3 regions of the Cellulosimicrobium sp. GQ32 genome follow, and region 1 is predicted to be linked to each of the others. Evidence: predicted binding sites of a transcription regulator. Region 1 holds the regulator's gene; each other region holds the start of a gene.

The links. Region 1 encodes LexA, which represses DNA repair genes until DNA is damaged. Its sites were predicted from a motif close to TCGAACANNTGTTCGA; they were not measured.
Region 2: a site for LexA is predicted at 4,719-4,734, ahead of imuA' (DnaE2-dependent mutagenesis accessory factor ImuA'). Genes of this name have one in related genera too.
Region 3: a site for LexA is predicted at 2,926-2,941, ahead of ruvA (Holliday junction branch migration protein RuvA). Genes of this name have one in related genera too.

The regions. Positions count from the first base shown of each region.
Region 1 covers NZ_JCAXEP010000007.1:147,675-155,003, reverse strand. Annotated here, with positions in the region: gene AC6CH9_RS13300 (aldo/keto reductase) at 1-267, shown strand, start outside; gene nrdR (transcriptional regulator NrdR) at 337-870, opposite strand; gene AC6CH9_RS13290 (LysM peptidoglycan-binding domain-containing protein) at 1,286-1,654, opposite strand; gene lexA (transcriptional repressor LexA) at 1,987-2,721, shown strand; gene AC6CH9_RS13280 (L-lactate dehydrogenase) at 2,833-3,843, opposite strand; gene AC6CH9_RS13275 (ATP-dependent DNA helicase) at 3,893-6,004, opposite strand; gene hflX (GTPase HflX) at 6,139-7,329, opposite strand, start outside.
Region 2 covers NZ_JCAXEP010000013.1:83,538-90,866, forward strand. Annotated here, with positions in the region: gene AC6CH9_RS18185 (iron ABC transporter permease) at 1-193, shown strand, start outside; gene AC6CH9_RS18190 (siderophore-interacting protein) at 274-1,266, shown strand; gene helR (RNA polymerase recycling motor ATPase HelR) at 1,539-3,782, shown strand; gene AC6CH9_RS18200 (YbaK/EbsC family protein) at 3,864-4,445, opposite strand; gene imuA' (DnaE2-dependent mutagenesis accessory factor ImuA') at 4,815-5,819, shown strand; gene AC6CH9_RS18210 (DNA polymerase Y family protein) at 5,816-7,329, shown strand, end outside.
Region 3 covers NZ_JCAXEP010000002.1:385,654-392,982, reverse strand. Annotated here, with positions in the region: gene AC6CH9_RS05500 (hypothetical protein) at 1-595, opposite strand, end outside; gene pdxT (pyridoxal 5'-phosphate synthase glutaminase subunit PdxT) at 660-1,310, shown strand; gene AC6CH9_RS05490 (YebC/PmpR family DNA-binding transcriptional regulator) at 1,317-2,078, shown strand; gene ruvC (crossover junction endodeoxyribonuclease RuvC) at 2,301-2,870, shown strand; gene ruvA (Holliday junction branch migration protein RuvA) at 3,025-3,663, shown strand; gene ruvB (Holliday junction branch migration DNA helicase RuvB) at 3,690-4,742, shown strand; gene yajC (preprotein translocase subunit YajC) at 4,929-5,381, shown strand; gene secD (protein translocase subunit SecD) at 5,463-7,329, shown strand, end outside.

The DNA.
Region 1 (7,329 bases):
TCGGACGCGAACCTCGACCACGTGCGCAGGCTCGACGGCCTCGCCCGCGCCCACGGGCGCAGCCTCGCGACGACGGCGATCCTCTGGGCGATGCGGGACGAGCGCGTCACCTCGGTCCTGCTCGGCGCGAGCTCGACGCGCCAGCTCGACGAGAACCTCGCCGCGCTCGATGCGCCCGGGCTCTCCACCGAGGAGCTCGCGGCCGTCGACGCGCTGCCCGCGGACACGGGCATCAACATCTGGGCGTCGCGGTCCAGCGACCTGTAGCACCGCGGACGCGGTCCGGGGTCCGGGGTCCGCGACGCGGGAACGACGACGAGGCGCTGCGGCGCCGCCTCAGGCGTGCGGCGCGGGCTCCTCGCTCACGTCCCCGACGGGAGAGGCGCCGTCAAGGACCTCGGCCCGTGCCGCCGACTCGCGCTCCTCGCGCTCGACCCGGAGCGAGGTGATCGCGCTCTCGAAGTCCTCGAGCGAGTCGAACGCCTGGTAGACGCTCGCGAAGCGCAGGTAGGCGACCTCGTCGAGCTCGCGCAGCGGCCCGAGGATCGCGAGCCCGATCTCGTACGCGTCGAGCTCCGCGCTGCCGCTCGCCCGGATCGTCTCTTCGACGCGCTGAGCGAGCACCGCCAGGTCGTCCTCGTTGACGGGGCGCCCCTGGCAGGCCTTGCGCACGCCGTTGACGATCTTCTCGCGCGAGAAGGGCTCCGTGACGCCCGAGCGCTTGACCACGGACAGGCTCGCGGTCTCGATCGTCGTGAAGCGGCGGTTGCACTCGGGGCACTGGCGACGCCGACGGATCGACGCGCCGTCGTCCGAGGTGCGCGAGTCGACGACGCGGGAGTCCGCGTGGCGGCAGAACGGGCAGTGCATGACGGGCTCCTCCGCGGGTTCGCGCCGACGGGTCGGCGCGACGAACGTATGCCGTCGCGGCGGGGCGGTGCAACACGCCTCCAGCGCGGAGGCCCCGCGGAGGTCGGGACGACGGCATCAGGCTCCCGCCCGTGGACAGCAGAACGGGGGCGGTCGTGGTCGACCGCCCCCGTCGGGACGCCCCCGTCCCCATCTCACGCGTGACTCGCCTCACGCGCGACGACGTGCACAGGAGTCGCGGTGGACCGCGCGCTCCTCGCCTCGTCCGCCCAGCCCCCCAGCCGGCGTTGTGAGGTGAGACTAACTTAGGCTGACCTAATCGGAGATGCAACCCCTGCGACCCGGCGCACGAGGATCTGCTGCCGTGTCCTGCGTCACAACGAAGCCCGGCGCGCCGACGACGAGCGGCGCAGCCCTAGGCAGATGCCGGAAGAAGGATCTTCTGGCCGGCCTGGAGGCCGGACGACGAGAGACCGTTGAGCTCGGCGAGCCCGCTCACGACGTCCCGGAGATCCTCGCCCGGAGCCGCCACGCCCCGCGCGAGCTCCCACAGCGTCTCCCCCGCGGTCACGACGTGGACCCGGACCTCCACGGGCTCGCCCGGCGCGCTCGCGACGGCGACGCCCACGCGCGCGGCGAGCAGGAGCACCACGGCCGCCAGGAGCACGAGGACCACGCGGCCCCGCCGGGTGAGTCGCAACGGCCGCTCGCCCGCGCGCTCCGGCGCCGCGGCCCCGCCCGCGCGGCCGAGAGGCCCGACCGTCGAGATCGCCATCGCATCCATGCCTGCTCCGTCCCGGCCCGCGGGCCCGATCGCCTTCCCCGGTCGATCGGACGCCGCGAGCCCTTCGCCTCCCGCGCCGACCAGATCGGTCGAACACGTGTACGTAGAACATCTGTACGAAGGTCTATCACGAACCGCCGACAGAGTCGAGACATGCTCGAACAGGTGTTTGATTCGTGTCGCAACCTCCCCTAGCCTGGGGTCAGGTCGGTTCGCCGGACATGTCCGCTCGGACCTGGTGGAACGACCGAGGTCCCGGGGCGCACGCACCGGGAGGGGAGGCCGCAGGCCGGGAGGCGTCGGCGGCCGCGACGGACGAAGGCGGAGCGACCATGGCGGCACGAGGCACGGACAGGGCACGGGGGCTCGCCGAGGTGCGCGAGCTCCCGGACGGGTCGGCGGGGGGTGACGGACTCACACCGCGGCAGCGTCTCGTGCTCGAGACCATCCGCGCGTGCGTCGAGCAGCGCGGCTACCCGCCGAGCATGCGGGAGATCGGCGAGGCAGTCGGCCTGACGAGCCCGTCGTCCGTGAAGCACCAGCTCACGACGCTCGAGCGCAAGGGCTTCCTGCGGCGCGACCCGAACCGCCCCCGCGCCATCGAGGTCGTCCAGCCGGACGACGCGCGCCGCGCGACCTCGCTCGGGACCGCGGGCGCCGTGCCCCAGCTCCCGTACGACGAGGCGCACCCCGCGCCGTCGTACGTGCCGGTCGTCGGACGCATCGCGGCCGGTGGACCGATCCTCGCGGAGCAGGTCGTCGAGGACGTCTTCCCGCTGCCCCGCCAGCTCGTCGGCGAGGGCGAGCTCTTCCTCCTGCGGGTCCAGGGCGACTCGATGATCGACGCCGCGATCTGCGACGGCGACTGGGTCGTCGTGCGCCGCCAGCCGGTCGCGGAGAACGGCGAGATCGTCGCGGCGATGATCGACGGCGAGGCCACGGTGAAGTCGCTGCGGCGCGCGGACGGCCACGTGTGGCTCATGCCGCACAACGCCGCGTACGACCCGATCCCGGGAGACGACGCCCAGGTCCTCGGGCGCGTCGTCTCCGTGCTGCGCAGCCTCTGAGCGACCGAGGCCCCTCCCCTCAGCACGCCGAGAGCCGGGTGGTCGTCGACCACCCGGCTCTCGCGGTGCTCGGGCCGCTCGGTCAGAGACCGAAGCGGCGGTCCCGGCCGGTCAGAGACCGAAGCGGCGGGCGACGGCGCGCAGCGACTCGGCGGACGACCGCAGGCCGGCGAGCTCCGCGTCGGCCAGCGGTACCTCGACCCGCTCGGCGGCGCCCCGCCGGTCGACCAGCGTCGGCAGCGAGAGGCACACGTCGTCGAGCCCGTACGCGCCGTCCAGGAGCGTCGAGACGGGCAGGATCCGGTGCTCGTCGTCGAGCACGGCCTCGATGATGCGCGTGCCCGCGAGCCCGACGGCGTAGTTCGTCGCGCCCTTGCCCTCGATGATCCGGTAGGCCGACTGCACCACCTCGCGCGCGATGTCGTCACGCACCTCCGCGGTGAGGGGCCCCCTCCCGCCGAGGCCAGGCCATTCCAGGAGCGGCACGCCGCCAATGGTCGCCGAGCTCCACAGCGGGATCTCGCTGTCGCCGTGCTCGCCCGCGACGTACGCGTGGACGTTCTGCACCGCGACGCCGCAGTGCTGGGCCACGAGGAAGCGCAGGCGCGACGAGTCGAGGACCGTGCCGCTGCCGAAGAGCTGCGTCGGCGGCAGCCCGGAGAACTTGAGCGCCGCGTACGTGACGATGTCGACGGGGTTGGTCACCATGACGTAGACCGCGTCCGGGGCGACCTCCACCAGCCCGGGCAGGATCGTGCGCATGAGGCCGATCGTGCCCTCCGCGAGGTCGAGCCGTGTCTGGCCGGGCTTCTGCTTCGCCCCGGCCGTCACGACGACCACGTCCGCCCCGGCGCAGACCGCGACGTCGTCCGAGCCCTCGACCCGGGCCATCGGCATGAACTGGATGCCGTGCTGGAGGTCGAGCACCTCCGCCTCGACCTTCGCCTTGTTGACGTCCAGGAGCGCCACCGTGCGCGCGGCGCCGCGCATGAGGGCCGCGTACGCGAGCGTCGACCCGACCGCGCCGGCCCCGACGATCGCGAGCTTGGTCGTCCGCGCTCCCCCTCCCGGACCGCCCGTGGTCGCGTCGCCGGTGCCCTGCGGGGACGTGCTCGTCGTCATCTCGCCTCCGTGAAAGTTCGCTGGATTCCCTGATGCTCGCGGGAAGGACTCAGCCTAGGGCGGCGAGGCGCCGTAGCGCAGCGGTAGCGACGTCGCGCTCCGTCGTCTGCCAGAACCCCGGCATGGACCGCGTGAGGAACGTGCCGTAGCGCGCGGTCACGAGGCGCGGGTCGAGGACCGCGACCACGCCTCGGTCGGCCGTGGACCGCACGAGCCGGCCGGCGCCCTGCGCCAGCAGGAGCGCTGCGTGCGTCGCGGAGACCTGCATGAACCCGTTGCCGCCTGCGGCCTCGACCGCACGTGCCCGAGCCGACTTGACCGGGTCGTCCGGGCGCGGGAACGGGATCCGGTCGATGAGCACGAGCTGGCACGACGGCCCCGGGACGTCCACGCCCTGCCAGAGCGACAGGGTGCCGAACAGGCACGTCGCCGGGTCGTCGGCGAACTCCCGCACGAGCGTCGGGAGCTGGTCGTCGCCCTGGCACAGGATCGGCACGTCGAGCCGCTCACGCATCGCCTCCGCCGCGGCGACCGCGGCGCGGCGTGACGAGAACAGGCCGAGCGTGCGCCCCCCGGCAGCCTCCACGAGGGCCGCGATCTCGTCGAGCTGGTGCTCCGTGGATGCCTCCCGGCCCGGCGTGGGCAGGCGCTTGGCGACGTAGAGGATGCCCTGCCGCGCGTAGTCGAACGGGCTCCCGACGTCGAGCCCGCGCCACCGCGGCGCGTCGGCGTCGCCGCCCTCACCGCCGTTCCCGAGGCCGAAGGTGCGCGCCACGGCGTCGAAGCTCCCTCCGAGGGCGAGCGTCGCGGACGTGAACACCCCTGTCCGCTCGGCGAGCAGGTGCGTCCGGATGAGGCCGGCGACGCCGAGCGGGGCGGCGTGCAGCCGGCTCGCGCCCTCGCCGAACCGGTCGGCCGACCAGCCGCCCTCGCCGGGCCGGGAGCACCAGAGCACGTCGTGCCCGGTCGGGTCGGCGGCCATGCGCTCGGCGACCTCGAAGAGCTGGAGCATGGTCGACTGGGCCATCTTCAGCCCGGAGTCCGGCTGGGCGGGCTTGGTGACCCCGGTCTCGGGCTTGAGCGTCGAGAGGACCTCGCGCGCGGCGTCGCGCACCGCGGCGACGGCCGAGCGCGCGCCGTCGGGCAGCCCGTCCGGGAACCGCTCGGCGGGCAGCGCGCCCACGACCGTCCCGAACGCCGCCGACGCCGCGTCGAGCGCGTCCGTCGTGACGCCGCCGTGCCGGCGTGCGAGCCGCGCCGCGCTCTCGATCGCCGGGACCGAGAGGTCGACCGTCGCGGCCGCCGTGACGCGGTCCGCGAGCTCGTGCGCCTCGTCGACGACGAGCACGTCGTGCTCGGGCAGCACGCCGGGCGACCCCATCGCGGCGATGCCGAGCATCGCGTGGTTGGTCACGACGACGTCCGCCTCGCGCGCCGTCGCGCGCGCCTTCTCGGGGAAGCACTCGGCGAGCATCGGGCATCGCTGACCGAGGCACTCGAGGGCGGTGACCGAGACCTGCCGCCACGCCTTGTCGCTCACGCCGGGCACCAGGTCGTCCCGGTCGCCGGTCGACGTCTCGTCGGCCCACTCCCGCAGCCGCACGACCTGCTCGCCGAGCGCGACCGCGCTGCTCCCTCCGCGTGCGGCGGGGTGGTCGGCGGCGCCCGCGGACTCGCCCGGCAGGTCGAACAGCGTCGGCTCGTCGGCCGGGTACCCGCCCGCGATCTTGTGGACGCACAGGTAGTTGTGCCACCCCTTGAGCAGCGCGATCGTGGCGGGCCGCGGGAGACGGTCCGCCACGGCGTCGGCGACGAGCGGCAGGTCGCGCGTGATGACCTGACGTTGGAGCGCGAGGGTCGCCGTCGAGACGATCACCCGTTCGTCCGTCGCGACGGCGTGCCGCACCGCCGGCACGAGGTACCCGAGCGACTTCCCCGTGCCCGTGCCCGCCTGGACGACGAGGTGCTCCGAGCTCTCGATCGCCTCGGTGACCGCGCGCGCCATCGCGTGCTGGCCGTCGCGCCGAGCACCACCCAGCCGCGTGACGGCGACGTCGAGGAGCGCGTCGACCGCGGGCACGTCGCCGCTCGAGGTGCCGGCCGTCGTGCCCGGCCCCTCGGCGTCGACACGGTCGGGGGCGGGTCGTGTGGAGGGGGGCACCTGCCGAGTCTACGGTCGGGCACCCACGGGCCGGCCGTCCTGTGGACGGCGGCGCGGGTACGGCACGACCCCGCACGGCGCAGGCCGTGCGGGGTCGTGGAGGGGCGTCGGGCGGCAGACCCGTCGAGGCGCGCTCAGCCCTGGGCCGAGGCGCCGACGAGCTCGGTCGCGAGCGCCTGGGCGACACGACCGCGCAGGAGCGTGCCCTCGGGCGTGTGCTCCTCGTGGTCGATCTCGCCCTCGGTGTGCACGCGGTGCACGAGGTCGCCACGGTGGTAGGGCACGACGACGTCGATCTCGACGTCGGGCCGGGGCAGCTCGTGCGCGATGAGCTCGCGCAGGTGCTCGATCCCCTCGCCCGTGTGCGCCGACACGACGACCGTGCGCCGCTCGCGCAGCCGGATCCGCGCGATCGTCTCCGGGTCCGCGAGGTCCGCCTTGTTGAGGACGATCACCTCGGGCACGTCCTCGACGCCCGGGATGTCGGCCAGGACGTGCCGGACCGCCGCGATCTGGCCCTCCGGGTCGGGGTGCGACGCGTCCACCACGTGGAGCAGCAGGTCGGCGTCGCCGACCTCCTCGAGCGTCGAGCGGAACGCCTCGACGAGCTGGTGCGGCAGCGCCCGCACGAACCCCACGGTGTCGGCGAGCGTGTAGACGCGGCCGTCCTCGGTGCGCGTGCGGCGCACCGTCGGGTCGAGCGTCGCGAACAGCGCGTTCTCGACGAGCACGCCCGCGCCGGTGATCGCGTTGAGCAGGCTGGACTTGCCCGCGTTCGTGTACCCGGCGATCGCGACGGACGGGATCGCGTGCCGCTTGCGCGACGCACGCTTGGTCTCCCGGCCCGGGGCCATCGCCTGGATCTCGCGGCGCAGCTTCGCCATGCGGTTGCGGATACGGCGGCGGTCCAGCTCGATCTTCGTCTCACCGGGGCCGCGCGATCCCATGCCCGCACCGGCGCCGCCGACCTGGCCGCCGGCCTGCCGGGACATCGACTCGCCCCACCCGCGCAGGCGCGGGAGGAGGTACTCGAGCTGGGCGAGCTCGACCTGGGCCTTGCCCTCCCGGGACTTGGCGTGCTGGGCGAAGATGTCGAGGATCAGCGCGGTCCGGTCGATCACCTTGACCTTGACGATGTCCTCGAGCGCACGCCGCTGGGAAGGCGCGAGCTCGCCGTCGATCACGACCGTGTCCGCGCCGCTGGCTGCGACGACGTCGGCGAGCTCTGCCGCCTTGCCGGAGCCCAGGTACGTGCCCGGGTCGGGCTTCGCGCGGCGCTGGATCACGCCGTCGAGCACCTGGGAGCCCGCCGTCTCGGCGAGGGC
Region 2 (7,329 bases), on a different contig from region 1:
GCTGGTCGGCGCGCGGCACGGTCGTGTCGTCCCCGTCGCGATGCTGCTCGGCGCGCTTCTGGTGTCCGTCGCGGACACGCTCGGCCGCGTCGTCATCGCTCCGGAGCAGATCCCCGCGGGACTCGGGACGGCCCTCCTGGGCGCGCCGTACTTCGTCTACCTGCTGTGGCGCAGCCGCGGCCGCGGAGCGTGACGCGTCTCACGGTGCCGGAGCCGGGTCCGCGTCCCGGACGGGTTGACCCCGGTGAGGGTGCGTAGGTTAGCCTCACCTGTGTGAGCCAGACCGTCGTCGCACCCCGCACCCGAGCCCGTCGCCCCGTCGCTCGGGCGACCGCGCCGTGGCGCTTCTTCGACGTCGAGGTGGCGCGCGTCGAGCAGCTCACGCCCAGCTTCCGCCGGTTCACGTTCACCGGCCCCGAGCTCGACCTCTTCGGGGACCCGGGCCTCGACGTGCGGATCAAGTTCGTGCTCCCCGCAGCCGACGGCGGCTACGAGCACCTCGTGCGCGACGCCGACTCCTGGTACGCCGCGTGGCGCGACCAGCCCGAGGAGCGCCGCAACCCGCTGCGCACCTACACGACCGTCGCGGTGCGCCCCGAGGCGCGCGAGGTCGACGTGGACGTCGTGCTGCACGGCGACGCCGGGCCCGCATCGCGCTGGGCGCTGGCCGCCGAGGTCGGCACCCCGCTCGTCCTGCTCGGCCCGGACGCGACGTTCGACGGCCCCGCCGGCGGCATCGAGTTCCGCCCGCCCACCCGCCCGCACGCGCTCCTGCTCGCCGGCGACGAGACCGCGCTGCCTGCGATCGCCGCGATCTGCGAGGACCTGCCCGCCGACGCGTGGGGCGAGGTCTACGTCGAGGTGCCGCACGTGGGCGACGCGCGCGACCTCGTCACGCCGCCCGGGGTGCGCGTGACGTTCCTGGCCCGCGACGACGCCCCCGGCGGGGAGCGCGACGCCCATGGCGCGCGCCTCGTGCCCGCCGTCAAGGAGGCCGCCGAGCGCATCCTCGGCGCGGGCGTCCTCGGGACCGACCCGCCCGCCCAGTGCCGCACGGCCGAGGACCTCGAGGACGTCGACGTCGACGCGTCGATCCTCTGGGAGGTCCCCGGGCTGCTCGAGGAGGACACCGTCCTCTACGCGTGGCTCGCGGGCGAGGCGAGCGCGATCAAGACCCTGCGCCGCCACCTCGTCACCGACCTCGGCGTCGACCGCCGCGCCGTCGCGTTCATGGGCTACTGGCGAGAGGGCCGCGCCGAGAGCTGACATGCTCCACGAGACGAGAGAAGTGGCCCCTCACCGAGCTCGGTGAGGGGCCACTTCTCGCATCTCGGCTCATCGTCGTGGATGTGGCCGCGGCCGCGCGGTCCGACCCTGGTCGGCGACGGGAACAGGAAAGGGAGGCCGACCGGCCTCCCTTTCCAAGGTATAGCGCACGGGGGGTCTTGCGGCAAGGCCCCCCTGGGGGCGCAGAATCTCCGCTCGTGCGTGGGTCGTCGTGGTCCGCGCCGTCCCCGCTGGACCTCGGACCGGAGCTGATGACGTTGCCCGACGCCCCCGTGACCGCCGACCGCTCGACCGACCGTCCCACCCCCAGGCCCGCACGGGTCTTCGACCTCCCCGACCACCTGGCCGCGAAGGCCGACCCCGCGCTCGTCGACGCCGACGAGCGGCACTTCGCCGCCATCGCGGCGAGCCTCGAGCACTCCGTCGCGGACCTCTCGCAGCGCCTCGACGCGGCGCGCCGCGCGCCCGGCGGGAGCGGGACCGAGGCGCTCGAGCGAGACCAGGAGATCCACCGGCTCAGCAGCCGGCTGCGGCTGCTCCAGCGCTACGGCGTCGACCTGTGCCTGGGCCGCATGACCTTCGGCGACGGGTCGGAGCCCGTGTACGTCGGTCGCGTGGGCCTCACGGACCCCGCGGGGGAGCGGCTGCTCGTCGACTGGCGCTCGCCCGCCGCCGAGCCGTACTTCGCCGCGACGCCCGCGCACCCGCTCGGCCTCGCGGCGCGGCGCCGCTACCGGTGGACGCGCGGCCGCGTCACGGACTACTGGGACGAGGAGCTCGTGCCCGACGGCGCGGGGTCGGGCGCGGCGCTCGACGACCAGTCCGCGTTCGTCGCCAGCCTGGGCGCGAGCCGGTCGCCGCGCATGCGCGACGTGCTCGGCACGATCCAGGCCGACCAGGACGCGATCGTGCGCGCGGGCTCGCGCGGCGCGCTCGTCGTCGACGGCGGCCCCGGCACCGGCAAGACCGTCGTCGCGCTGCACCGCGCCGCCTACCTGCTCTACGCCGACCCCCAGGTGGGCGGCGGGCACGGGGGCGTGCTCGTCGTCGGGCCGAGCCGCCCCTACCTCGCGTACGTCGCCGACGTGCTGCCCGGGCTCGGTGAGGAGGGCGTGCAGGCCTGCACGCTGCGCGACCTCGTCCCGGAGGGCATCGCGGCGCGCGAGGAGACCGACCCCGAGGTCGCCCGGCTCAAGGCGTCCGCCGCGCTCGTCGCCGCGATCGAGCCGGCCGTGCGCTTCTCCGAGCGCCCGCCCGCGGAGGGGATGGAGGTCGAGACGCCGTGGGCCGACGTCTGGCTCTCCACCGCCGACTGGGCGGAGGCGTTCGAGTCCGTGGACCCCGGCACCCCGCACAACGAGGCGCGCGACGAGGTCTGGGCCGCGCTCGTCGAGATCCTCGTGGACAAGGCGGTGGGCGAGGTCCCCGACCTCGACACCGACGACGTGCGCCGCGCGCTGCGGAGCCATCGCGGACTCGGTGCCGCGTTCGACCGCGCGTGGCCGCTCGTCGAGGCCACGGACCTCGTGGCCGACCTGTGGTCGGTGCCCGCCTACCTGCGCCTGTGCGCGCCGTCGCTCACGCCCGAGGACGTGCGCGCGCTCCAGCGCGCGGATGCGCAGGCATGGACGACGGCGGACCTGCCGCTGCTCGACGCCGCCCGGCAGCGTCTGGGCGACCCGGAGGCGTCGCGCCGCCGTCGTCGCAACGAGGCCGCGGCGGCGGCCGAGCGGGCCCGCATGGACGACGTCGTCGACCACCTCGTGGCGTCCGACGACAGCGAGCTCATGGTCATGACGATGCTCAAGGGGCAGGACCTGCGCGACGCGCTCGTCGACGAGGGGGCGATGGTCACGGCCACGCCCGACCGGCTCGCCGGCCCGTTCGCGCACGTCGTCGTCGACGAGGCGCAGGAGCTCACCGACGCGGAGTGGCAGATGATCCTGAGCCGCTGCCCGTCACGCAGCGTCACGGTCGTCGGGGACCGGGCGCAGGCCCGCCACGGGTTCGCGGAGGGCTGGCGCGAGCGGCTCGGGCGCGTCGGGTTCGACCGGGTCGCGGAGGCGTCGCTGAGCGTCAACTACCGCACGCCGCAGGAGGTCATGGCGGCGGCGGAGCCCGTCATCCGCGCGGCGCTCCCGGACGCCAACGTCCCGGCGTCGGTCCGCAGCACGGGCGTGCCGGTCGCCTACGGCGCGGTCGCGGACCTCGACGGGGTGCTCGACGGCTGGCTCGCCGAGCACGCCGAGGGCACGGCCTGCGTGATCGGTGGCGCGGGGTCCGTCGCGGCGTCGACCGAGTCGGTCTCGGCGCGGCTCGGCGAGGACGGGGCGTCGCGTGTGCAGGTGCTCACGCCCGAGACGGCGAAGGGCCTCGAGTTCGACCTCGTCGTCCTCGTGGACCCGCAGGGATTCGGCGACGGCGTCGAGGGCGCCGTGGACCGCTACGTCGCGATGACGCGCGCGACGCAGCGGCTCGTCGTCCTCGAACGCTGAGGACCCGGCGCCGAGCACGACATGGAGGTCGCCAAGAAGCCTGTGGCGACCGTCATGTCGTGCTCGGCAGGGTGGGACGGGTCAGGCGACCGGGACAGCCAGGTCCTCGACGACCTCGACGCCGGGCAGGCGGGCCAGCAGGTCACCGGGGAGCAGCAGCTTCGAGCGCCGCACGCCGCTGCCGATCAGCGCGAGCGCGCCGTCGGTCACCACGCGGGAGTCGACGAGCACGCGCCACCCCTCGGGCAGTCCGACGGGCGTGATGCCGCCGTACTCCATGCCGGACTCGGCCGTCGCGCGGTCGGTCGGCAGGAACGACGCCTTGCGCACGTCGAGCAGCTTGCGGATGCGCGTGTTGACGTCGGCGCGCGTGTGCGCGCGCACGACGGCGGCGGCGATCCGCTCGTCGCCCGCGCGTGCGCCGCCCACGACGACGCAGTTCGCCGACGCCTCGACGGGCAGGTCGAACGCGGCGTTGAGCGTCGCGGTGTCCGCGAGGTCGGGGTCGATCTCCGTCACGGCGACGAGCGCCGCGACGTCCGGGTCGGCCTCGGCCCAGCGGCGCAGCGCGTCGGCGGTCACGGGGGCGACGAGGTCGAGGTGGTCGAGCGCCGGCTCCCAGGTGAGCGAGCCGAGCGTGGGCAGGGTCGTGCGGGCGTCCATGGCGTCAGCCTGCCATCCGGTGGGCCGTCGTGCGGTGAGGACCGGATGTCGAGCATGCGCCTGCGTCCGCCGAGCATGCGGTCGTGGCTCGTGCCGTCCGCCGTACGGGCTGCGACCCCATGTTCGGCCGGGGGATGAGGTTCAGGTAGAGGTCGAGAGTTCGGGTCAACCCTCGAGCGCGGGTCGAGAGTTGCGGCGGGCATCTCGGACGAAGCCGACGGCTCTCACCTGCGGAGTTGACACCCCGTCGCGGCGGTCGTTCACTGGAAGTGTTCGAACGTCTGTTCGAACGATGGCGGGTGCAGAACGACGCCCCCAGCAGTCGACGCGCGGTGCGCGTCCCGTCCGAGCAGCATCCCGGGAGGCGAGATGACCCTTCTCGCCGACCCCGCGGAACGGGCGGGGGCACCAGGCCCGACGGCCGCGCCCGTCGACAAGGCCGAGCGTGCCCGGGCCGTCCTGCGCCGTGCGGAGGAGCGTACGGGCGTCCGCCGACACCGCCCGGTCGCCGCCCCCTCGGGAGCGTCGGTCGCCGTCGCGCGCGCCGACACCGCCCCCCTCGCCGAGGCTGTCCCGCTCACCGGCGTCTCCTCGCCGAAGACCGCCCGGCCGGCTCCTGTCGCGCCGGCCGAGCGCCCGGCGCGCGCCCCCCACGTCACGATGCGGGACACGAGCCGCGACGCGATCCCGGACGAGCGGGTGTGGCCGGTGCACGACGCGCTCGCCCCGCTCCTGCCGCTCGGCGGGCTCCAGCGCGGCACCGTGCTGGCGGTGCGCGGGTCGACGAGCCTCCTGCTCGCGCTCGTCGCACGACCGTCGCGGGCCGGGGCGTGGACCGCCGCCGTCGGGTTCCCCGCGGTCGGGCTGCTCGCGGCCGCCGACGTCGGCGCGGACCTCGACCGCGTCGTCCTCGTCCCGCGGCCGGGACCGGACGCGGCGCTCGCGATCGCGGCGCTCGTCGACGGCCTGGACGTCGTCGTCGTCGGACCCGACGCCGCCCTCACCGACACCGACCGGCGCCGCCTCACGGGCCGCGCACGCGAGCGCGGGGCGCTGCTCGTCGCGGCCACGGCGTGGCCGGGCGCGCACGTCGCGCTCACGGTGACGGGTGGCGGCTGGTCCGGCGCGGACCGCGGGGCGGGCTGGCTGCGCCGCCGCACGCTCGTCGTCGAGCGCGCGGGCCGCGGGGGTGCCGCACGCCCCACGCGGGTCGAGGTCGAGCTCCCGCTCGCCCACGAGGACTGGCCCGCGTTCCTCGCCGAGGACGCCCGGGGCACCCGGCCCGCAGCCGAGGTCGGAGCCGCCGACGCCGGCCCCGTCCCCGCCCACGTCGACGACCCCGACCGGCCCTCCCGGCTCCGGCTCGTCGGATGAGCACGAGCCCGACCCGCACGGCGGCCCTGTGGGTGCCGGACTGGCCGGTGCTCGCGGCGATGGCGGTGCGCGACGTCCCTGCGCACGTCCCCGCCGCGACGCACGACGGACGCCGCGTCGTCGCCGTCTCCGCGACCGCGCGCGCCCAGGGCGTGCGCCGGGGCATGCGCCGTCGCCGGGCCCGCGAGTGCTGCCCCGAGCTCGAGCTGCTCGACGTCGACGACGCGCGCGACGCCCGCGAGTTCGAGCCCGTCGCGCTCGCGGCCGAGACCGTCGTCGCGGGGCTGGAGATCACCCGGCCCGGCCTGCTGCTCCTGCCCGCCGCCGGGGCGAGCCGGTACCACGGGTCGGACGCCGCGCTCGCGGAGGCGCTCGTCGCGCGCGTCGCCGAGCGCACCGGGCACGAGAGCCAGGCGGGCGTCGCCGACGGCATCCTCGCCGCCGTGCTCGCCGCGCGGGACGCCGCCGTCGTCCCGCCCGGCGGCTCTGCCGCGTTCCTCGCGCCGCGGCCCGCGCGCGACCTCGCGCACGTCGCCACGCGCCCCGACGTCGCCGTCGCGATCGACGAGCTCGTCGACCTCCTGGGCCGGCTCGGCGTGCGCACCCTGGGGGCGCTCGCGGCCCTGCCGCCCGCGACCGTCGAGGGGCGCTTCGGCGACCTCGGCGCGTGGGCGCACCGGCTCGCGCGCGGCGAGGACCTGCGCCCGCCCGCGCGGCGCCGCGTCGAGCCCGACGTCGCGGTGAGCGCCGAGCTCGACCCGCCCGCCGAGCGCGTCGACGTCGCGACCTTCGCCGCGCGCCGGCTCTCCGAGGACCTGCACGACCAGCTCGTCGCACGCTCTCTCGTCGCCGGGCGGCTGCGCATCACCGCGCGCACCACGGAGGGCGACGACCTCGAGCGCACCTGGCGGCTCGACGGGCCGGGTGCGATGAGCCCCGCACGCCTCACGGACAAGGTCCGGTGGCAGCTCGAGGGCTGGCTCACCACCACGTCCGTCCGTGCCGGGCGTGCGGCCCGGGCCGCGCGCCGTGGCAGGCGTGGCGGCGAGCACGGCTCGCCCGGCGGGGCCGACGTCGTCCCAGGCGTCGCGCCGCTGGCCCGCCTGTCCCTCACGGCCGAGGAGGTCGTCACCGCGGGTGCGGAGCAGCCGCGCCTGTGGGGCGCGTCGAGCGGGGAGGACGCACGCGCCCACCGCGCGCTCGGGCGCGTGCAGGGCATCCTCGGCGGCGACGCGGTCCTGCGCGTCGAGGTCCAGGGCGGTCGCGACGCGACCGACCGCGTGCACCTCGTGCCGTTCGGGGAGGACGTCGCGCGCCCGCGCGACCCGGCCCTGCCCTGGCCCGGCGCGCTGCCGAGCCCCGCGCCGGCGGTCGTGCCCGTCGAGCCGCAGGACGTCGTCGTGCTCGACGTCGCGGGGCGGCCCGTCGTCGTGGACGCGCGCCTCGCGATGAGCGGCGAGCCCGCGACCGTGCAGTGGCCCGCCCCCGCGCCGGAGGACGGTCCGCGCCG
Region 3 (7,329 bases), on a different contig from region 1:
CCGTGCCGCCCACGGTCGCGAAGAACTCGCCGAACCTCCACCCCTCGGTGACGACGAACGTCGTCCCGGGCGAGGTGTCCCCCTGCGCGACGGACACCGTGCAGGTCTGGGCCGACGGCGAGGTCACCTCGGCGACGGTCGTCGCCTCGTGCGAGCCGAAGCCGGAGCTCCCCGAGACGGACGGCGCGCGCACCCCGAGGTCGCCATCCGGGCACGAGACGGTGACGTCGTCGGTGTCGAAGCCCTCGGCGCCGATCGGCACGACCGCCCACACGCTGTACGGCTGGTCGCCCGACAGCGCGACGTCCGCCTCGCCCGGGACGTCGCCGGACGCGAGGGCGGCCGAGCCCGGGGCGCCGGTGCCGTCGACCACGCCCGTGGGCAGCGCCCGCACGAACGTCGTGACACCGACGACGCCCGCGACGAGCGCGACCACGAGGAGGACCGCGCCGACCACGATCAGGACCGTCGCGCCGCGCGTGCTCCGCGGCGGACGGGGCGGGAGACCCGGGTACGGGGTCGAGGGCCCGGGGTACCCGGACGGCGGCCGCGTGGGGTAGGGCGGTGTGGGTCCGGGGCCGGGCGGTGTGGTCACGACGGCGAGGCTAGCAACAGGCCGGGACCGGGCGCGGGCGCAGACGGACGTATCATTCCCGTTCGTGACGATCACGATCGGAGTCCTGGCCCTGCAGGGCGACGTGCGCGAGCACCGCGCCGCGCTCGAGGCCGCGGGCGCGCGCACGGTCGGCGTACGGCGCCCCGAGGAGCTCGCCGCGGTCGACGGGCTGGTGCTCCCCGGGGGCGAGTCGACGACCATCGACAAGCTCCTGCGCATCTTCGAGCTCGACGAGCCGCTGCGCGCCAGCATCGCCGGGGGCCTGCCGGTCTACGGCTCGTGCGCGGGCATGATCCTGCTCGCCGACCGCATCCTCGGCGGGACCGCCGACCAGCGGACCCTCGGCGGGCTCGACGTGACGGTCCGGCGCAACGCGTTCGGCCGGCAGGTCGACTCGTTCGAGACGGACCTCGCCTTCACCGGCCTGGGCCCGCAGGAGGGCCGTCCGGAACGCGACGGCGGGGCCGGCACGGTGCACGCGGTCTTCATCCGGGCGCCCTGGGTCGAGGAGGTCGGCCCCGGCGTCGAGGTGCTCGCCCGCATCCCCGACCACGAGGCGCCCGGCATCCCCGCGGCCGCCGCCGGTAGGATCGTCGCAGTCCAGCAGGGATCGCTGCTCGCCACCTCGTTCCACCCGGAGATCTCCGGGGACGCGCGCGTGCACGAGCTGTTCGTCAGAATCGCGAAGGGGTAGGAACGCATGTCAGGGCATTCCAAGTGGGCCACGACCAAGCACAAGAAGGCGGCCATCGACGCCAAGCGCGGCAAGCTCTTCGCGAAGCTCATCAAGAACATCGAGGTCGCGGCGCGCACGGGCGGCGGTGACCCCGCCGGCAACCCGACGCTGTTCGACGCCATCCAGAAGGCGAAGAAGTCGTCGGTCCCCAACGACAACATCGACCGCGCCGTCAAGCGCGGGTCCGGCACGGGCGCCGACGCCGTCGACTACCAGACGATCATGTACGAGGGCTACGGCCCCAACGGCATCGCCGTCCTGGTCGAGTGCCTCACCGACAACAAGAACCGGGCGGCCTCCGAGGTCCGCCTCGCGTTCAGCCGTAACGGCGGCAACCTCGCCGACCCGGGCTCCGTGTCCTACCTCTTCTCTCGCAAGGGCCTCGTCGTCGTGCCGAAGGCGGACGGCGTGACCGAGGACGACGTCATGCTCGCCGCGCTCGAGGCAGGCGCCGAGGAGGTCACCGACTCCGGCGAGGTCATCGAGGTGCTGTCCGAGGCGAGCGACCTCGTCGCCGTGCGCAGCGCGATCCAGGAGGCGGGGATCGAGTACGACTCCGCCGACTCGATCTGGCACCCGTCCATGGAGGTCGAGGTCGACGCGGAGGGCGCGCGCAAGATCCTGCGCCTCATCGACGCGCTCGAGGACAGCGACGACGTGCAGAACGTCTACGCGAACTTCGACGCGTCGGACGAGGTCATGGCGGAGCTCGAGAACGACGACTGATCCCGTCGGCTCGGTCACCGAGACCGACGACGTGGTCCCCCTGGGTGGCGGGGCGGGTGAGGCGCGCGCGGTCTACCATCCGCGGTGCTCGTCCCTCGCGCCGCTCCCGCCAGGCCCGCCACGACCGCGCGCACCTCACCCGCCCCGCCGGTGTCGGCTCGCCGTGGTCGGCGGCCCGCGAGGCGGACGGGTTCCGTGGTCGGGTCGTGGGAGGGTACTGGGGTGCGCGTTCTCGGTGTGGATCCTGGGCTGACCCGGTGCGGTGTCGGGGTGGTGGACTCCGCGCGGGGGCGGCGGGCCGAGCTCGTGGCCGTAGGCGTGATCCGGACAGACCCGGACCTCAGCGTGGACCTGCGGCTCCTGCGGATCGCGGAGCGGCTCGACGCGTGGTTCGACGAGCACGTGCCGGACGTCGTCGCGGTCGAGCGCGTCTTCGCCCAGCACAACGTCGGGACCGTGATGGGCACGGCCCAGGCCGCGGGTCTGGCGATGGTCGGGGCGGCGAAGCGGGGCGTCCCCGTCGCGCTGCACACGCCGTCCGAGGTCAAGGCCGCGGTCACCGGGAGCGGGCGCGCGGGCAAGGAGCAGGTCCAGCGCATGGTCGCGAGCATCCTGGGGCTCGCGGAGCCGCCGAAGCCCGCGGACGCGGCTGACGCGCTCGCGCTCGCCATCTGCCACCTGTGGCGGCCGTCGGGTGCGCTCCAGGGCGGCGAGCGGCACGAGCTGACCCCGGCGCAGCGCGCCTGGGCCGCGGCGGAGCACGCGGCGAAGGGCCGGCGGGCACCGCGCTGACGGCTCCCGTGTCGCTCGGCCGGGGCGTGGGCGCACCTTGCTAGAGTGACCGCGGTCGTACGGGTGTTCGACGCACTCCTCGGCGCCGATCGAGGTCGTCGGACCGGCGGACCAACGGACCAGGTCGGCGCTGCCGACCGGAAGAGGAGCCTGGGTGATCGCGTCGCTGAGCGGAGTCGTGGCGAGCGTCCAGCTCGACCGCACCGTGCTCGAGGTCGGGGGTGTGGGCTACCTCGTGCATGCCACGCCCGCCACGCTCGCGGGTCTGCGCGTCGGCGAGGACGCCCGGCTCGCGACGAGCCTCGTGGTCCGCGAGGACTCCTTCACCCTCTACGGGTTCGCCGACGACGACGAGCGCAGCGTCTTCGAGACCGTGCAGACCGTCAGCGGCGTCGGGCCGCGGCTCGCGCTCGCGATGCTCGCCGTGCACACGCCCGACGCGCTGCGCCGCGCCGTGGCCGGCGCCGACATCGCGGCCCTCGTGCGCGTCCCCGGCATCGGGAACAAGGGCGCGCAGCGGATCGCGCTCGAGCTGGGCGACAAGCTCGGGCCGCCCACCGGTGCCGACGCCCCCGAGGCCGGCGCGACCGCCGTCGGGACCGGGCCGCGTCAGGTCGACGACCGACGCGACCAGGTGGTCGAGGCGCTCGTGGGCCTCGGCTGGAACCTCAAGGCCGCGGACGACGCCGTCTCCACCGTGCTCGCGGAGGCGGGCGTCGACGTCGTCGAGGCGCCCGACGTGGCCGGCGCGCTGCGCGCCGCGCTCCGTGTCCTCGGCGGACCGAGGGGCTGACCGTGGCGAACTTCGACCAGGTGGGCGTGGACGGGTTCGGCGGGGACGGGACGTTCTCGTCCGAGCGGATCGTCGCGGCGGGTGCCGACGACCTCGAGCGTGCCGCCGAGGCTGCGCTGCGCCCGCGCCGGCTCGAGGAGTTCGTCGGGCAGGCGGTCGTGCGCGACCAGCTCTCGCTCGTGCTCCAGGCCGCGCTCGCGCGCGGGAGCTCGCCGGACCACGTGCTCCTGTCCGGGCCGCCCGGGCTCGGCAAGACGACGCTCGCCATGATCATCGCTGCCGAGCTCGGGACCTCGCTGCGCGTGACGTCCGGCCCGGCGATCCAGCACGCGGGCGACCTGGCAGCCGTGCTCTCCTCGCTCGAGGAGGGTGAGGTCCTCTTCATCGACGAGATCCACCGCCTCGCACGGCCGGCGGAGGAGCTCCTCTACATGGCGATGGAGGACTTCCGGGTCGACGTCGTCGTGGGCAAGGGCGCGGGCGCGAGCGCGATCCCGCTCTCGTTGCCCCCGTTCACGGCGGTCGGCGCCACGACGCGCGCGGGGCTGCTGCCCGCGCCGCTGCGCGACCGCTTCGGCTTCACCGGGCACCTCGACTTCTACTCGAGCGACGAGCTCGAGCGCGTGCTCTCCCGGTCCGCCGGGCTGCTCGGCGTGGCGCTCGACCCGGACGCCGCGCGCGAGATCGCGGGCCGCTCGCGCGGCACGCCCCGCATCGCCAACCGCCTGCTGCGGCGCGTGCGCGACTGGGCGCAGGTCCGCGGCGACGGGAGCATGGACCTCGCGGCCGCGCGGGCGGCGCTCGAGGTCTACGAGGTCGACCCCATCGGGCTCGACCGCCTCGACCGGGCGGTCCTCACGGCGCTGTGCACGCGGTTCAACGGCGGTCCGGTCGGGCTGACGACGCTCGCCGTGACGGTCGGCGAGGAGGCAGAGACGGTCGAGACGGTCGCCGAGCCGTACCTGGTGCGCGAGGGGTTGATCGGGCGGACCCCCCGGGGGCGCGTCGCCACGCCGGCCGCGTGGGCCCACCTCGGGCTCACCCCGCCGCGCGAGGGAGGCACCCTGTTCGACGCCTGACGACCGGTCCGTCGCGGGCCTCCTGGCGGGCCCCGTGACGGCGGTCACAGGCGCGCCGAACGTGGTCCTAGAATGGTCGGGACCCGAGCGGGCGGAACTCCGCGGCGAGACGGCTCGTTGGTGAACCGTGCGCGCACGCCTAGACTGCGCGCAGATCCCGCACAGAACAGGACACGAGACTCCGTCATGGATATCAGCTTCATCCTCATCCTCGCCCTCGCGGCGGGTGCGATGTTCCTCATGACGAGCCGCACCCGCAAGCAGCAGCGCGAGGCCCAGAACTTCCGGGCGACCCTCGCCCCCGGGCAGGAGGTGATGACGGGTTCGGGCATGTTCGGCACGATCGTCGACGTCGACGACGAGGCCGACGTCATCACGATCGAGTCCACGCCGGGCAACCAGTCCCGGTGGCTGCGCGCGGCCATCGCGAAGCTCGTCGACCCGCCGGTGGAGACCGAGGAGCCGGAGACGGACGAGTCGTCGGAGCCCGCGGCCGTCTACGGCAGCGCGGACGCCGACCCCAGCACGTCGAAGGGGGACGTCGACGACCTCGTCGTCCCCGACGACCTGTCCGGTCTGACCGACGACGGGTCGGAGAAGGACCGCGGGCGCCGGGAAGACGGCACCGACACCAAGTGACCCTATGCCGGTCGCTGCCGCGACCGGTCTGACGCGGTGGGCCGCGAGGCCCACCGCACACGCACGAGAAGAGACGGACAGTTGGCCACCAGCAGCACACGAGCGAGGCCCGTACGGACCCTCGTCACCCTGGGAATCCTCATCGTCGTCCTCTTCGGGTCCCTCTTCGCGGGCACGAAGCTCGACCCGAAGACCGAGGACAACCCGGGCGGGGCGAGCCTGACCCCGGGCCTCGCGCTCGATCTCGAGGGTGGCACGCAGATCATCCTGCGGCCCGTCACCACCGACGGCTCGCAGCCGACGGCCGAGGACATCAACCAGGCGATCAACGTCATCCGCCAGCGCATCGACGCGCAGGGTGTCTCCGAGGCGGAGATCACGAGCCAGGGTCAGAACAACATCGTCGTCGGGATTCCCGGGCAGCCCTCGCAGGAGACGATCGACCTCGTCAGCACGTCGGCGCAGATGCGCTTCCGGCCCGTCCTGACCGTGGGCATGCCGACCGCGACGCCGACCGACGAGGCGACCGACGCGGCCGCGGGCGACGACGCCGCAGCCGAGGACGCGCCTGACGCGACGGAGTCCGCGGACGCGGCCACCGACGGTGCGACGGACCCTGCGGCCGAGGACGGCGCGGACCCGGCGGCCGACGCAGCGACGGACGCCCCGGCGGACGACACGGCGACGGACCCGGCACCGGAGACGACGCGCCCGGAGAACCCGAGCGACCTCGCGCAGATCACGCCGGAGCTGCAGGCGCAGTTCGACGCGCTCGACTGCACGCTCCCCGAGAACCTCGTCGGTGGCGACAGCGGTCCGACGGACTCCGCGTTCGTCGCGTGCGCCGACGACGGCTCTGCCAAGTACATCCTGGGCCCGGTCGAGATCGAGGGCACGGACATCTCGAACGCCAGCTCCGGCCTGCGGGTCGGCCAGAACGGCGTCGTCACCAACGAGTGGGTCGTCAACATCGAGTTCGACTCCGAGGGCACCAAGGCCTTCCGCGACGTCACGACGCGTCTCACGTCGCTCCCGTCGCCGCAGAACCAGTTCGCGATGGTCCTCGACGGCCTCGTCATCTCCGCGCCCGTGTCGCAGACCCCGATCCCGGACGGCAAGGCCGAGATCTCGGGCAGCTTCACGCGCGACAGCGCGGCGACGCTCGCGAACCAGCTCAACTTCGGCTCGCTGCCCCTGACCTTCGAGGTGCAGAGCCAGGAGCAGATCTCCGCGACGCTCGGCTCCGAGCAGCTCGAGAAGGGCCTCCTCGCGGGCGCCATCGGCATGCTGCTCGTCGTCATCTACTCGCTCTTCCAGTACCGGACGCTCGGGCTCGTGACCGTCGCGTCGCTCGGTATCGCCGCCATCATCACGTTCGGCGTCATCTCGGTCCTGTCGTGGACGATCGGGTACCGCCTGTCGCTCGCCGGCGTCGCGGGACTCATCGTGGCGATCGGTATCACCGCGGACTCGTTCATCGTGTACTTCGAACGCATCCGCGACGAGCTGCGCGACGGCCGGACGCTGAACTCGGCGGTCGAGAAGGGCTGGCAGCGCGCGCGCCGCACGATCCTCGCCTCCGACGCCGTGAACTTCGTCGCCGCGATCGTCCTGTACTACCTGGCGGTCGGTGGCGTGCGCGGCTTCGCCTTCACGCTCGGTCTGACGACGCTCGTCGACCTCGTCGTCGTGTTCCTCTTCACGCACCCGCTGATGCAGCTGCTGGCGCGAACCAAGTTCTTCGCCAACGGGCACCCGGCCTCGGGGCTCGACCCCCGGCGCCTGGGCGTGCGGACCGCGCGCTATGCGGGCCGCGGTCGCGTCGTCGGTGCGACCTCCGCGGAGGGCGCACCGGTGGCGGGCGCGGAGCCCGAGGACGCGCCGGTGACGGACGCCCCCGAGCCCACGCGCGCGGCGCCGGTACGGGAGACCGTCGGCGCCGGCGTGG